Thermocoleostomius sinensis A174: one gene and its partner. The protein of the gene in region 1 binds, or shares a complex with, the protein of each later gene. Links are inferred from orthologs where the notes say so. Each region holds a gene or a part of one and is shown on either strand. Other genes may lie near its edges.

Evidence for each region.
Region 2: the proteins of pheS (region 1) and pheT are in contact, whole or in part, in a crystal structure (PDB 6P24), measured with the Escherichia coli proteins. The link is inferred for Thermocoleostomius sinensis A174 from one-to-one orthologs.

Annotation. Positions count from the first base shown.
Region 1 is NZ_CP113797.1:733,967-741,837, forward strand. Bases 3,315-6,256 are described here. They hold pheS (phenylalanine--tRNA ligase subunit alpha), read left to right. Parts: upstream 3,315-4,255; coding sequence 4,256-5,257; downstream 5,258-6,256. Other genes in these bases: OXH18_RS03140 (pre-peptidase C-terminal domain-containing protein), read right to left, coding at 3,315-3,544; gloA2 (SMU1112c/YaeR family gloxylase I-like metalloprotein), read left to right, coding at 5,716-6,102; larB (nickel pincer cofactor biosynthesis protein LarB), read left to right, coding at 6,226-6,256. In the rest of the region: OXH18_RS03125 (Uma2 family endonuclease), read left to right, coding at 1-685; tRNA 2-thiouridine(34) synthase MnmA, read left to right, coding at 841-1,911; OXH18_RS03135 (peptidylprolyl isomerase), read right to left, coding at 1,944-2,630; more of OXH18_RS03140, read right to left, coding at 2,741-3,314; more of larB, read left to right, coding at 6,257-7,011; OXH18_RS03160 (histidine kinase), read left to right, coding at 7,012-7,395; OXH18_RS03165 (methyltransferase), read right to left, coding at 7,354-7,871.
Region 2 is NZ_CP113797.1:2,492,741-2,500,785, reverse strand. What follows is about bases 2,945-6,060. They hold pheT (phenylalanine--tRNA ligase subunit beta), read left to right. Parts: upstream 2,945-3,323; coding sequence 3,324-5,798; downstream 5,799-6,060. Other genes in these bases: OXH18_RS10795 (peptidase M15A), read left to right, coding at 2,945-3,165. Also shown: OXH18_RS10805 (phytanoyl-CoA dioxygenase family protein), read left to right, coding at 1-753; OXH18_RS10800 (hypothetical protein), read right to left, coding at 904-1,140; more of OXH18_RS10795, read left to right, coding at 1,453-2,944; OXH18_RS10785 (DUF3616 domain-containing protein), read left to right, coding at 6,124-7,170; OXH18_RS10780 (nucleotidyltransferase family protein), read right to left, coding at 7,137-7,787; OXH18_RS10775 (XdhC family protein), read right to left, coding at 7,870-8,045.

The DNA of each region.
Region 1 (7,871 bases):
TCTGTTTCAACCGCGATTGCTGCAAGAGACTTTCTGTCCTCCTAATTATCCTGTTGAGCAGGTTTTTACAGCGAGTGATCTCAACCTTTACTATGATGTGCGTCATCCGCTGTGGTACAAACGCCCTGATTGGTTTGCGGTCGTTGGAATCTCTAGACTGTACGAAGAACACGATTTGCGGTTGAGCTATGTGATCTGGCAGGAAGAGGTAGCCCCTTTAGTGGTGGTGGAATTGTTGTCGCCTGGAACAGAAACCGAAGATTTAGGCCAAACAACCCGCGAAATTAATCAACCGCCGACTAAGTGGTCTGTTTATGAACAAATTTTGCGCGTTCCGTATTACGTTGTGTTCGATCGCTACACGAACCAGCTTCAGGCATTTCAACTGATTGATCGCCATTACCAGAAACTCCTCTTTGATGGCTCGCCGATCTGGATTGCTGAGCTGGAATTAGGGTTAGGACTGTGGTACGGACGTTATCAAGGCGTTGAACGGCTATGGCTACGCTGGTGTGATGGAGATGCGAATTGGATTCCAACTCCCGTCGAAGCAGAACGTTCACGAGCCGAAGCAGAACGTTTGCGGGCCGAAGCAGAACGTTCACGAGCCGAAGCAGAACGTTTGCGGGCTGAACGCTTAGCCGAACGCTTGAGGAGTTTAGGGGTTGATCCAAATCAGCTGTGAGGAATGACTCGTGAGCCTAAAAATCAGGACTAGAACCCTAGAAATAATGTTCTGCTGCTCCGTACTCCAGTGGTGAATGCTAGCCTAGAAGGAGAGATTGACACACTCAATCTAAATCGGTAAATCTACGCGATCATTCTCGGCTTCAGGCGCACATGAACAAGGTGGTAGTTGGACTTTCAGGCGGCGTGGACAGTTCCGTCGCAGCAGCAACTCTGCATCGTCAAGGGTATGACGTTGTAGGATTGACGCTTTGGCTGATGCGAGGCAAGGGACAATGCTGCTCGGAGGGGATGGTCGATGCGGCTCGGCTCTGTGATGAGTTGGGAATTCCCTACCATGTGGTAGACAGTCGCGATGTGTTTGAAAAGCAAATCATTAATTATTTGGTCAGTGGCTATGAAGCTGGCATTACACCGTTGCCGTGCTCACAGTGCAATAAGGCGGTGAAGTTTAGCCCCATGCTGCACTATGCTCGCGAAGAGTTGGGGGTTGATCGCATTGCAACGGGACACTATGCCCGGATTACCGTTGATCCCGATACAGGGCGCTATCAACTGCGGAGAGCCGTTGACTTGAGTAAAGATCAATCCTATTTTCTATATGATCTAGAGCAAGACGTGTTAGCCCATACGCTGTTTCCACTGGGTGAGCAAACCAAAGCCGAAACCCGACGGATGGCCGCAGAATTCGGGTTGCACACAGCCGAGAAACCAGAAAGTCAAGACTTGTGCTTGATTGAGGCACACGGTTCGATGCGATCGTTTCTAGACAAGTATCTAGCGCCGCAGAAAGGCGATATTGTTGATCAGTCTGGTCAGGTGTTGGGACAACACGATGGCATTCACCATTACACAATTGGACAACGTCGAGGGATTGGCATTGCCGCGGAACGACCGTTGTATGTGATTGGCATTGATGCTGGCAGAAATCAGGTGATTGTGGGCGATCGCGAAGCGATTCAAACCAACGACTGCATAGTGCAGCAGGTGAATTGGGTGTCGATCGCACCTCCAACTGCCCCAATTCGTGCTGAAGTGCAAATCCGCTATCGAGCGACGGCTGTTCCTTGTACGGTGATTCCGCTCAGTGAAGATGGACAGGGCGATCGGGTGAAGGTGGTGTTTGACAAGCCGCAAATCAGCGTGACGCCCGGACAAGCGGCGGTGTGGTATCAAGGAGATTTATTGTTAGGGGGTGGCGTGATCGAGAATGCCCACTCATAACAGCAGCTAGTCAGGTAAAGTTGATGGCGATATTAGATTGCGTTGCGATGAGATGGCAGAAGCTCAATCGATTGCATTTGTTCAGAAAGCCAGTGTTCCAATTGCTCATCTAGAAGTCGCTGCTGCACTGTTGCATCGAGTTGAGCCGGAATGCGTGCTTCTACCCGCAAAACCACAAACCGATCATCCAGTTGCAACGGTGGAGACACGACGCCAAGCGGGCAATTGGCTAGTAACTGAGCAAAATCGGGATGATACGTTCCTAATTCTACTGGGCCGACTAATCCACCTGTTTCTGCCTCTGGGCCTTGCGAGTACTGGGCGGCGAGGTTGGCAAACGATTGTTCATTAGCTTGAAGACGAAAATATAGTTCGTAAGCTATATCGCGATCGGGTGTGCGGATTAGTGAGTAGACTACCTGCATGAGTGAACGTTGCCGCTCAACAAAATAGGTTTCTAGTTGGTTGCCCCACTGTTGTTGCTTAAACAAATGAATTTTTAGCGATCGAATCCTATCTTGTTCACAGATATTGGAAGCCTGAAATTCTGATCGCTGTTGCCATTGAGTTAGTTCAGTATCGCTGTATTTAATGTCAGCAATAGCTCGATCGAGAATCAACTCGCGTAATAGACCAGGCAGCATTCGATAACGAATGAGCAATGGCAACAAGTCGGCAGTAGTAATGGTTTGATGATTGATCTGTAAAACGATAGTCATAATTCTAAAACTAAAATTTAAAAAGAAATAGGAATCGATCGGACCTATTGAGGCACTCGATCGATTAGATAGCCGAATAGATAGACGAGAAAAATAAACTTAAATGGCAACTAGCTAAAACTTAATGTGTAACCAGTGCTAGTACCGGAATAGAGATAGACCTGAGCAAAATAAGTACCGGTTCCCAGAAAAGCTGTCACAGAATCAGGAGATATGCCAGCATTGGTTGATTCAGCGATAATTTCAGGAATATCAATGACACCGTTGCGGTTACGATCTTGAACAAGCCGTAAATCAGCATCAGCAGACAAACCACTGAGCGTAATATTAACAAAGCGAAGGCCAGCAACTGAGAACTGAAATGTGTCAGCCGCATCACCACGTGAACCATTGCCAAACTCGCCAGGTTCGTAAAGTGAATCAGAGAACTGTCTGAAACCACGCAGAATTCCAACATTGGTTTCTACAGGCAACAAGTTACCACCGATTCTAGTGTTCGACATCCTCAAGGTGTAGGTGCTGCCAGGTCCACTGTAAAGGTAGGATTGTAAGAAGTACCTACCTGCCGCTAAACCATTGACATTGATTGCCTCATCTGCATTGCTTCCTCTCAGGGAAGAGGCAATTATCGTATCGAAACTATCAACAATACCGTTATTGTTATTATCGCGAATTAATCGCATATCAATGTCCGTACCTGGACGAATTCCTGTTAAAGAAGCATTGAAGTTACCACCATTGAAGAAGAACAATGTCGTATCGACCGTATCAAAGAAGCTGCTGATACTATCGCGACGCACATAAGGCGCACCGCGCAGAGTCCCAGCAAAATACTCGTAGTACTGGTTTGGCACAAAATTAGTGGAATTTTGCGTTGCTGGTGCATCCAACACAGTCAGTGTTGTTTTTGACATGGTAAATTTCTCCTGATTTGCCAAGCGATGAATCAAAACAGCAAAAACTCGATCGCCAACTCGTTCATGTAACCCAAGCGCGATCGACTTATGGAATATCACTGCGTAATTTCACAGAGATGTTGCTTTTAAGCATGCAGTAAGACCTCAGCTTTGCGCAAGAGAAGAAAAAATTAAGAAGTCAGATTTTATCTAAGTAGAAACACTAGAAAAGTCAGGAAAAAGTCAGAAATGTACCAGTACTGAAAGCCTTACATTGTCTGCATGACCTTGATCCCTGTCAATAAAAAAGTAGTCTGTACTACGATTGCGTCTCCCGTCACGGTGCTAAGCATCTACGAGCCAATCAAGGTGTACTTGGAAAAACTTCATGAAGCTCGGTAAAAATGACGCGGCTTCATCCCGTAATTGCAAGAGTTTTCTGAACTGCACGATCGCTGATCTCATCACCGCCGGGATTGGGGTGTTGAAAGTTTGTTGATCATCAACTTTAATACTTCGGACAGTTCAACACGTTTCATTCTCCCAATCCCTCAAGTTTGGGGAAATTGGCGATCTGACAAGTGGCGATCTTAAAAGTTCCGCAGAATTGGGGAAGTTGAGGGGCTGCATCAGTCTTGATCCCTTCTCTTTATAAGCTGGTTCAAGATACAATGGCACCATCACCTTTGCGTTGTTCACTTTTACTTTTTTCACTTTTCTCCTCTGGGCATGACCACACAGCTTAGCGATCTCGAAACTCAACTGTCCACCTTAAAACAAGAAGCTCAGCGGGCGATCGCCACTGCATCTGACCTAGAGCAACTGGAACAACTGCGCATCAAGTACTTGGGTAAGAAGGGCAGCTTATCGCAAGTGTTGGGCGGTATGGGAAAACTAGATGCCTCTGAACGACCACGCATCGGTGCGTTGGCTAATGAAGTCAAAGAACTGATTCAAGCAGAACTAGAGCAGACTCGATCGACGCTACAAACAGCGCAAATTGAAGCGCAACTGGAAGCTGAAACTCTAGATGTGACAATGCCGGGAATCTATCAACCCCAAGGTCGTACCCATCCCCTGACCAGTACGATCGATCGAGTTGTAGATATTTTTGTGGGACTGGGCTATACAGTGGCACAAGGCCCAGAAATGGAGTCAGATTACTATAATTTTGAAGCCTTGAATACACCTGCCGACCATCCAGCGCGTGATATGGCAGACACCTTCTATTTGCCAGATGGTAACTTGTTGCGCACGCATACTTCCTCTGTGCAGATTCGCTACATGGAGAACAACGAGCCACCGGTTCGGATTGTAGCTCCAGGACGGGTCTATCGTCGTGATACAGTCGATGCAACCCATACCGCCGTTTTCCACCAGGTTGAAATTTTGGCGGTAGACGAAGGATTGACGTTTACCGATTTGCGCGGCACCATCAAGATTTTTCTAGAGTCAATGTTTGGCGAGTGTCCGATTCGTTTCCGTCCCAGTTTCTTTCCGTTCACGGAACCGTCTGCTGAGGTGGATTTGCAGTGGCGCGGTCGCTGGCTGGAGGTCATGGGCTGTGGCATGGTCGATCCCAATGTTCTCAAAGCGGTGGGCTATGATCCGGAAGTATACACGGGATTTGCTGCGGGGTTTGGGGTAGAGCGGTTAGCCCAAGTATTGCATCAGTTGGATGATATTCGCCGCTTATACAGCAGCGATCTCCGCTTCCTACGCCAGTTTTAAGGACAGTATGGTCTAGAGGCGTTGCTGAACACAGATAGGAATTGCCCGCATCCCCAACCCTTCTCCCCAAGGAGAAGGGAGCCAGACTTGTTATTCTCTCTCAAAGGAGAGGGCTAGGGTATCGCTGAAAGATTGTCCTGCTTTCAAAAAATTTGGGCGCTGGTGTCAATAGAAGGTTAGGCTTCGGCTTTGCTCAGGAATGGGACGAAAGCTGAAATGGTGTGAGTAAGCAGCTTGCCCATACCCTGGTGGCATGGGGGCAGATGTTGCCATCTTTGGCGTCACGCGATTGTTCTGTTATCAAACCTGCCTCTATAGGTAGTTTTTGTCTATGTCTTGTCTAGAAAATTGATGTCTAAAAAACTCCTTAATCGGGGAGACTGCGATCGGAAGACTATGATCGGGAAGAGACGGTTCACCTTCAGGTTCACCTTCAGTAAATGCAAACAGACTCCCACATGAAAACAAACGGCTTTCACCATGTTGCTATTATCTGTTCGGACTACGCAAAATCCAAGCATTTCTATGTCAATATCCTGGGGTTTGAAGTGATACAAGAAACCTTCCGCGCCGCCCGCCGTTCCTACAAGCTGGATTTGAAAGTGGGAGATAACGACGCGATCGAGCTATTTTCTTTTCCTGACCCGCCCGCTCGCCCCAGCCGTCCTGAAGCTTGCGGACTGCGACATTTAGCCTTTGAGGTCAATGATTTAGAGGCGATCGTCACTGACCTCAGCGCACAGGGCATTGCGGTTGAACCCATTCGGCTAGATGACTTGACAGGCAAGCGCTTTACCTTCTTCCAAGATCCCGACGGTTTGCCCCTAGAACTTTACGAGCGCTGAACCTGCCCTAAAAGCGTCACCCGATCGCTTAAATAAGATAAGGAAGCATCCTATCCGCTTTTAGCGCCCATCCTTTCACCTTCCTTTTATTCGTTATCCTTCAACCTTTTTCTTTTCCTCGCCGTGTCCAATCCTGACGCCTTACGCAATCTACTCAACGATGTTGCCACCGGAACCCTTAGTCCCGATGTAGCACTCGATAAGCTCAAACACTTTGACTTTGAGCCGATCGACGAGTTCGCCAAAGTTGATCATCATCGATTGCTGCGCACAGGTTTTCCAGAAGTGATTTGGGGGCAAGACAAAACGCCCGACCAAATTGCTCAAATTATCCGAACCATGCGGCTGCACAATTCGGTGGTGATGGCAACGCGCATCCGTCCTGAGGTTTATGCTCAGGTTCAAGCGCAAATTCCCGATTTGGACTACTACCCGCTGGCCCGTATTTGTGCCCTGAAACCTGGACAACTTGAACCTCGCTATGCAGGAACGATCGCCCTGCTGTCTGCGGGAACAGCCGATTTACCCGTCGCAGAAGAAGCCGCTGTGACGGCCGAATTGTGTGGATTTCGGGTCAAACGGCTTTGGGATGTAGGTGTGGCGGGCATTCACCGATTGCTCAATAACCGTCATGTCATTGACGAGGCAGATGTGCTGATTGTAGTGGCTGGTATGGAGGGAGCTTTACCCAGCGTTGTGGCTGGTTTGGCTAATTGTCCAGTGATTGCGGTTCCTACCAGTATTGGTTATGGAGCCAGCTTCAACGGCTTGGCGGCTCTGTTAACAATGCTGAACTCCTGTGCGGCTGGCATCGGAGTCGTTAATATTGACAATGGATTTGGAGCCGCTATTTTGGCTGGACAAATTCTGCGGACGGCTCATCGCTTAAGCTCAAAAGGAGATTTGTGAATGCCCGCTATTCCTTGTCATATTCTAGTCGAAGGTAATCCAGTTATTGTTTATGCAAGTCGAAATGGCTCCCCCGAAAAGGTACTTCCGATTCTCAATCGATTCCTTGACACATTCTGGCAAGAGCGAGACGCTTCTGGTGAAATCAGCGATACCCCAGAATGTTTAGTAGCCCAAATTGTTGTGCGATTTGGCTTTGAGATTTGTGAAGACGATTATTCTAATTTGCGGGTAGGGTTGCACTATTATCCTGATGTAGAGTATTTGTATACAATTACAGCCGATCGCCAAGTACAGGTTTGGGTGCCAGAGATAGACTATCGCGAAAATCCGGCGTTGGGGTTAAAAGGCTGCCACCCCCTCCACAACACTAACCATTGTTGACGTCGGAACAATACGAGACAGCTTGAACCCAGCAGCGGTCAGCAATACCTCATATTCGGCGGCGGTGCGTTCACGTCCACCCGGACACATCACCAGCATATTCATATCCAGCAATTTGCCCATAAACGGTTCATTGCCCGGTGGAATCACTTGTTCCACAATCAATACACGACCGTTATCCGTCATGGCGCGTCGGCATTGTTTTAAGATTTCGATCGATCGATCATCATCCCAGTCATGCACAATGTGCTTGAGCAGGTAAGCATCGGCTCCAGTGGGTACGGCTTCAAAGAAATTCCCTTCCACCACTTGACAGCGATCGCTCACGCCATAAGACGCCAACACCGAAGCTGCCCCGGCTACCACCGCTGGTTGCTCAAACAAAATGCCGTGCAGATGAGGGTTAGCGTGTAACACAGCGGCTAATAGGCTACCGTGACCGCCCGCCACATCTACCAAGGTGTGAATTGGGGAGA
Region 2 (8,045 bases), 1.8 Mb from region 1 along the record:
CAGGAGGGGTTGTACAGTCGAAGCGGCCTCAACAAAATGTATGTTTATCTAGATAAAATGCCGTCGTTGGTTGCGCTGCTTCCTCAGCTTTTTGATGATCTCCACATCATCGGCAGCAACTTTTTTTGTAGTGAGCCTACTGACCCCAAACAAGAATCTCATGGTGAGTGGCATACAGGGCATAGCCTCTACTTTGGTGTAGAGGGAGGAACTGCCATGACCTTGTGGATTCCCCTTCAAGATCTGAATGAAGAGACAGGGGGGCGTCTCAAGCTCTATAACGGTCGGTACATTAGTCAGATGGATGACCTCCTAGACTGTCAGGTACGCCATGCCGGTAACAGCATCTCTAATAAGCATTCTATTCTACAATTTCTCAATCACGAACTAGAGGCAAATCACAAAGCAGAGAACATGTCTGTTGGTGATGTCTTGCTCTTTGATGAAATGCTCCCACACCAAGCAGAGAAGTGTCGTATACATCGTGAGGTGTTTGCTGTGCGCCTCGTATTGGGGAATTACAGTCTTAACAAAGAGTTGATACAGAAAGTTATTACACGATATCAGACTGTTCCTGGAGAAAATAACTTTGCTGTTGAATATCTTGAGAACCTCATGGAATACAATGAATACAAGTTTCCTGGCTCGCCGGAAAGAGCGCATATGGATTCTATCCAAGAAACAATGCCTGTTGAATCCGTAACAGAACGAACCGTATTTCAACGAGTTCGAGAACGATTGCGAGTAAGATAAAAAAGAGAATTAGTTGATACCGATTTAACCTGTCTGCTCATCTTGATTTTGCTTGAATTGATAGCCACGCGTTCGTTCCTCTTAGATCAGGAGGGGCGAACAGTTTTAGGACTTTCTTGCCAGTACCTATTGAAAGCCGTGCCTTCCTTCTTAGCTTCCGCGTCTGGGAAAATTTGTCCACATCTCTCGTCGCGCTTCTGCCAATTCTGCTTCGATCGTATCAAGCCCTCGCCACACACCCAGCAGAGATTTGCGAGGTGTTACCGGAGAAGACACCAAATCGCGGGTGATCTGAGGAGCGATTTCTTCAATCAACCGCACCTTATCCGGTAGGGATAATTGTCCTGCTAAATTTAAGATTTCTTCAATTGTCACAACAGTGTCCATAAACTCCCGTACAGTTCGATCGATTGTGGATGAATGATGCCATAGTGTAGGTCACTTCAGGAAAAATGTATCACGCAAATTCCACTAATTTTGAAATACAGAGTTAGCCAGGCTTTTGGCTAGATTGTGCCACATAGATCACGATTCAACTCTATTAAGAGCGCTCTTGGCAAGTACGCCAGAATAATTGCAGCAATCAAGGTTTGCACAACTTTGCAAGAAGGTGATGCGTTCTCTGCAAATTCATCTAGTATTTAGCAGGTTCATGATGAAAGGATCAGGACACCCACGTTCACCAATTTCTGGATGGTTATGGCAGGACTCAATGCTGCTCATCGCAACCACTATTTTTTGCAAGAAGCAGAGCGAACTGGAATTCATCAGCCAATTCTGGCAGCCCTATACCGGGTGCATCAACAGCCTCAACTCAATGATGGCGAGGTTGGGTTAGGAATTGCGCCTGCCAATCGTATCGCTTTGGAGCAAGTTAGTACGTTTCCAGAGCAAGTACAATTTGCCGCTAACACCATTCGCAGCCTGACAGATAAGCTGGTGGCGCAAGGATGGAAAGGAGAAGAGTTTTGGGAACCAACGCAAGGACGCTATAGCGATCGCTTTCTAGGAGTCATTGCCAATGGCTACAATCCACCTGCCAATGATTTGGTGGCAGCTCGTCTGGAAGCTTGCGATCGCCCCACCCTCATTCAAGCCTATCTAGACAGTTTGGTGATTGAACAGTCTGCAAGCTCAGACACCGAGCACGCTCCATCTACGGTTGCCTATTTGGATGGGGCCCTACAGCAGTTTGTTGAACACATCACTCGTCATTATGTGGGCTTGTCCTATCAACGAGAAGCCTTATTGGAAGCTCTGCGGATTTGGCGTAAACTCGACTCGCGTCCGGCGATCGTGGCATCGCTGCTGTCATCGAGTCAATCAGAGAGTCAATCCAATCAATCCGATTCCCGTGAGGGCAATGGAGAGGACAGAACCCTGGATGATCGGCTGATCCAGGCTGTGCAACCACTGTCGTCATCATTTGCGGGCTATCCTCACCAGCGAGAGGCATTGATTCGGCTGGTGCAACGATGGCGACAACTGCCTTCTCGCCGGGCCACGATTTTGTCTCTGTCCACAAACACCGCTGCCGAAGTCGAGATCTGTGCGATCGATTCGGCCTTGATAGCGTTTGCCCAGTCTGTTTCTCGTCGCTATCGAGGTCAAGGAGAACAGCGCTATGCCCTCACGGAAACCTACCGGGTTTGGCACGAACTAGAGAGTCGAACCTTGGTGCTGAAAGAATTGGGAATTGATGCGCAGGTCTTGACTGCCAGCAATCCCGATCAAGCGGCATTAATTGATGCGGCTGCGCAGATCGATCGGGCGTTGCTGGAGTTCATTCGACGAACACCAGTGGAGTTTGCAGCGACACAATCGCAGCGGGAAGCCCTGATTCGCTTGGTGCAGCTTTGGCAGGGGCTAGACGATCGCAGCGGTGCGATTCAGGAACTGCTTGAGCAGGTACGCCGCATGGAAACGGCTCATCGCACTTCCCCGGATGCTCCCTTCGCTCCACAGCCGATCGCCCTCCCTCCCCGGCCTATGACTTGGACGCCAGAGACCATTCAACTGCATGCAGCAATTGTACCCAATGGCAGTTTCACGTGGGCAGAGGCTACCCAAGGCGGAAAACACGCTCCTCCTAACTTGGCAACGGTCGAGGCGATCGAGCGCATGGCTAAAGCGGCTCAACACGCGTGCGATCGAATCCACCGTCCCTTTCAGATTCTGCGATGGTATGATGCCTCGAAAGTGAGTCCTGATGTAAATCAACGAATGGTTGGAGCACTCGATCGACGTCATGAGCTTGGCGATGCCATTGAATTCTACTGTGATGGTTTAACTGGCAACCAGATTTATTATGCCCTCGACCCTTGGTGGCCGGGTGGACTCGGCCGCTATACCCAGTACCCGCTGCTTTGTTATCTTGACTGTCGCCACGATCGGGTGCGTTGGACGTGGTAACAGAGCCGCTTGATGGCACAGCCCTCCTTGCTTCACGATTCAGCTAAAACTTCATTCCTTGCTTGATCCGTCATCCTTCCTGATAAGGATAGAATGGTGAAGTTGACGAAACGTTACGTTAAAACCTTCTACTTTGACTGAGGAAAGAAAAGCGGGCAATGCGCATCTCTTTGAACTGGCTCCGAGAACTGGTAGATATTACGATCGCCCCAGAAGAATTAGCCGATCGACTGACGATGGCTGGCTTTGAAGTCGAAGAGATTGAAGATCGCCGCGCTTGGGCCGACGGGGTGGTCATTGGAAAGGTACTGAAACGGGAACCTCATCCCAATGCGGATAAGCTAAGTGTGTGCACCGTGGATATTGGAGCCGAAACGCCCTCCACGATCGTGTGCGGTGCGGCCAACGTGCGTGCCGATGTTTTTGTTCCAGTGGCAACAATCGGCACCTACCTGCCCAACATTGACTTGAAGATCAAGCCGCGTAAACTGCGGGATGTCCCCTCAGAAGGGATGATTTGTTCGCTGGCTGAAGTCGGCTTAGCTAAAGAATCGGAAGGCATTCACATTTTTCCCCACGCAGATTTACCCGTGGGTAGTGATGCGCGTCCATATCTGGGTTTAGACGATGTGGTGCTCGATCTGACCTCTACGGCCAACCGAGCCGATGCTCTTAGTATGGTGGGAATTGCCCGGGAAGTAGCAGCCTTGACGGGTGCCCAATTGAAATTGCCGATCGTGCCTGACGTTCTGGTCAAATCCGCAGGGAAGAATCTAGCAATTAAAATTACCGAGCCGCAAGCGTGTCCCATTTACATTGGCACTAGCATCACCGGAGTCACGATCGCGCCGTCTCCTCTATGGCTTCAGCAGCGATTGCAGGCAGCCGGGATTCGCCCCATCAATAACGTTGTTGATGTCACCAACTATGTGCTGCTGGAATGGGGACAGCCGCTTCATGCCTTTGATCGCGATCGGTTGCAAGCCGTTGCAGGTGGCAAAACTCTGACAATCGGCGTTCGCTTTGCTCGATCAGGAGAAACCTTAACCACGTTAGATGGTCAGGAACGCACATTGCAAGAGCAAGCCGTGCTGATTACGGCCAACGACCGACCCGTGGCCTTGGCGGGGCAAATGGGCGGTGAGGACACAGAAGTCGGTGCTGATACAAAAAATTTGGTGCTGGAGGCGGCTATTTTCGATTCTGTCACCACCCGACGTTCGGCTCGATCGCAGGCTTTGCGTACGGAAGCCTCGACCCGCTATGAACGGGGGGTTAATCAAGCAGAGTTGGAGATTGCTTGTCGCCGGGCCCTGCAATTGATTACGGAACTGGCCGGAGGAACGATAGAAACGCAAGTCATCGCTGACCATCGCCCTGATCAAGCTTTGACCAGCCGCACGATCGAACTGCGCCTAGAGCGAATCAATCAGATCCTGGGGCCCATCTATCTACATGGCAATCCTCAAGCTAATGGGTCTACTCCTTCCGAAGAAGACATTGGCGAACTGCAAGCGGGCGATGTGGAACGGGTGTTGACGGCCCTCGGCTGTGAGTTGCTGCCCGCTGAACAGCCCGGTGATTGGAGCGTCACCATTCCCCCCTATCGCTATCGAGATTTAGAACGAGAAATTGATCTAATTGAAGAAGTGGCACGGCTCTATGGCTATGACAACTTCTGCGATACATTGCCAGGCAAAACCGAGGCAGGCTATTTGCCGGATGATCAATTAGCGTTGCGTCAAATTCATGCGGCATTCCGGGCGATCGGATTAACCGAAGTGATTCACTATTCACTGGTGAAGCCAACCGAAGAAAATCAAGTGTCGTTGGCCAATCCGCTGTTCGTAGAATATTCAGCGTTGCGCACCGAGATGTTGACAGGGTTAATTGATGCGTTCCAGTACAACCTAGAGCAGGGCAACGGACCCCTGAATGCGTTTGAGATAGGACGGGTATTCTGGCGCGAAGAAAATGGTTTTTATGAAAGCGATGTAGCGGCTGGTATCATGGGCGGCGATGCTACGCGGGGGCGTTGGGTGCGGGGTGGTCGAGAACAACCCCTATCCTGGTTTGAAGCGAAGGGGAGGTTAGAAAGTGTGTTTCAACGGCTGGGCCTGACGGTGGAATATCAGCCCGATCGCCGTAACCCCATCCTGCATCCAGGTCGTACAGCGTCGCTGTGGATCAATGGCGATCGATTGGGCACGTTCGGACAATTACATCCTCAGTTTCGGCAACAGCGTGGCTTACCCGATGAAGTCTATGTATTTGAATTCAATCTAGATGTCATGCTGGAGTCAATGATTCAAGAGGATAGCTTGGCGTCCCTCTTCCAACCCTTCTCTGCCTATCCTGCTTCCGATCGCGATATTGCTTTCTTCGCACCAGTGAAATTCTCAGTAGCAGAAATTGAGCGATCAATTCGACAAGTAGCAGGAACGCTCTTGGAATCGGTGGAACTATTTGATGAATATCGCGGAGCCAATGTGCCTGCTGGAAAGCGCAGCCTTGCCTTCCGGTTAGTCTATCGAGCAGTCGATCGAACGCTTACCGATGACGATGTGGAACCCGTGCATCAAAAAGTGCGAGAAGCATTGGAAGAAAAATTCCAGGCAGAATTGCGCAGCTAAACTGTTCGCTTTTTGATTCCCTTTGTCGGTAAAAATGAAATCACCTACTTTTACTGCAAAAGTGATCTACTTTCATCCTCTTGACTGTTTCTTTAAAAGCAAGCTTTAGGGATTGCTTCTGCAACGAGGCAGTTGCTAGAGAGGATAGACCGATTCAATGTAATCACCCAAAAGGGTGATGTGATTACCAAGGGGCTTTAGTAAAGTAGAGCTTACCTGATATACCTAAGCAGTTTGTCCACCCGGTAGGTTATACGTCTGCCGGGTTTTTTGTCGGCTCAGTGTTCAGTTCAGTATTCGGCTCATTGTGTTCAGGAGGGGTGGCATGTCGGTAGGAGCACTATTGCATCAGGTTATTTTACGCTTTGACCGCGATCGGTTTCACCAAGATTTGTCAACGGCTGCTTTTGCCAATGGATATCTCTGGACAGCTTCCGACGAGGAAAATGCGATTGTGCGGTTGGCGACGATCGACGATTGGACAGTTGGCAATTCTGTCAGTTTTGAACTAAGTACCCTGCTGGCTGATTTTGATGATGCAGTGGGTGAGGTAGACATTGAAGGATTGGACTGCACGGCAGATGCGCTATGGCTAGTCGGGTCTCATGGAACCAAACGCAAAAAGGTCAAAAAAGGAAAAGTCGAGAACCTAAAAGTCATTAACACTGACCCAAACCGCTATCTGTTAGCCCGAATTCCGCTGGTTGATAATCAGTTAGTTGCTACCGCCACCCAGAAAGCCGCCTATTTACAAAAAACGCCAGACGGCAATGAATTGATAACGGTGCTGAAGCAAGACGAGTACCTCGCACCCTTTTTAGCTGAACCGCTGCCGCAGGTTCGTCCTCTGCCGGGCAAGGACAACGGATTTGATATTGAAGGATTGGTGACGCAACAAAATCGAATCCTGCTTGGCTTGCGGGGGCCGGTTTTGCGTGGCATTGCCATGATGTTAGAGCTAGAGCTTGACGAGCCTGAACCCGGACGCTTAGCCCTGAAACCTAATCGTGATGGCAGTCTATATCGTCGGCATTTCTTAGATCTGGATGGATTAGGAATTCGAGAGCTTTGCCTTGATGGAGAGGACTTGCTAATCTTGGCTGGCCCCACGATGGATTTGGATGGGACGTTGCGGCTATTTCGACTCAGCGATGTTTGGATGCTGCCCAACGACAGCTTTTCTGACCAAGCTACGCGACTTACAACTGTGTTTGACATTCCTCACGGTCGCGGAACTGACAAAGCCGAAGGAGTGGCACTGTGGCAGCGATCGGGACAGCCCAAAGGCGTCTTGATTGTATATGACTCGCCTAACCCCGATCGGGTGATTGATGGTAGTCATGTTGTGGCTGATGTGTTTGCTTTGGAGTAGACCACAGCCTGTTTGACGATTGAGTGGTGATACTCTTCAGGAGTATTCAAGTCCAGCAGTACCTCCGGCGTTTGAAACTCAACCAACTGAAGCTGAGCCGAATATTGTTGCACAAGCTGTCGTAGTCCCAAGGTTTGCTCTGACAGAGCGAGTAATTCCGATCGCAACTCACCAGAAAGTAGCAGCGGGTGTCCTCGGCGATCGCCGTAGACCGGCAAGGTGATGGGAGCTGTTGATTGTCGATGGGCTTGAAGCAACTGGGTATAAATAGTGGTCGATCGGGGTTGATCAACGGCTGAAATAATTAAGGTTTGTAGCTGAGTTGGCAGGACTGCCAGACCCGTTAAGATCGAACTAATTTTGCCGCGAGTGGTATCCGGGTTGACAACGACTTGCACATATGCCGGACAAGTTTCCTGTAGGTAAGCATTGTGTGTTCCCACAACGACCACAGGGGTAATAGTTGCCAGAAGCAACTGAGACAGTTGATAGGTCAATAGGGTTTGACTATCATGCCAGGGTAGAGACGCTTTGCACGTTCCCATACGAGTGGATGCTCCGGCCGCCAAGACGATCGCATATTCACTGCCATTGCTGTCAGATGTAGAGTCAGCCACCGCATCACACCTAGAGGTGCCATCAGAAGCAGAAGTTGGAAGTCGGGAGTTGCAGGTTGGAGTTGAACTCATCTTGCCTGCGCTAGGACTGTTGCTGCTGTTGGTGGTGCTGCCATGTGGAGTCTTCATAGAAGCATGATACTTGAATGGATTGGGGAATCGATCGCGGGGGGTGAACAATCGACCATTCGGTGGGGTTGAACCCCAGTGACAACGGCTGACCTGTTCCGCCACGTCGCACCTGAATGAGTTCGGCGC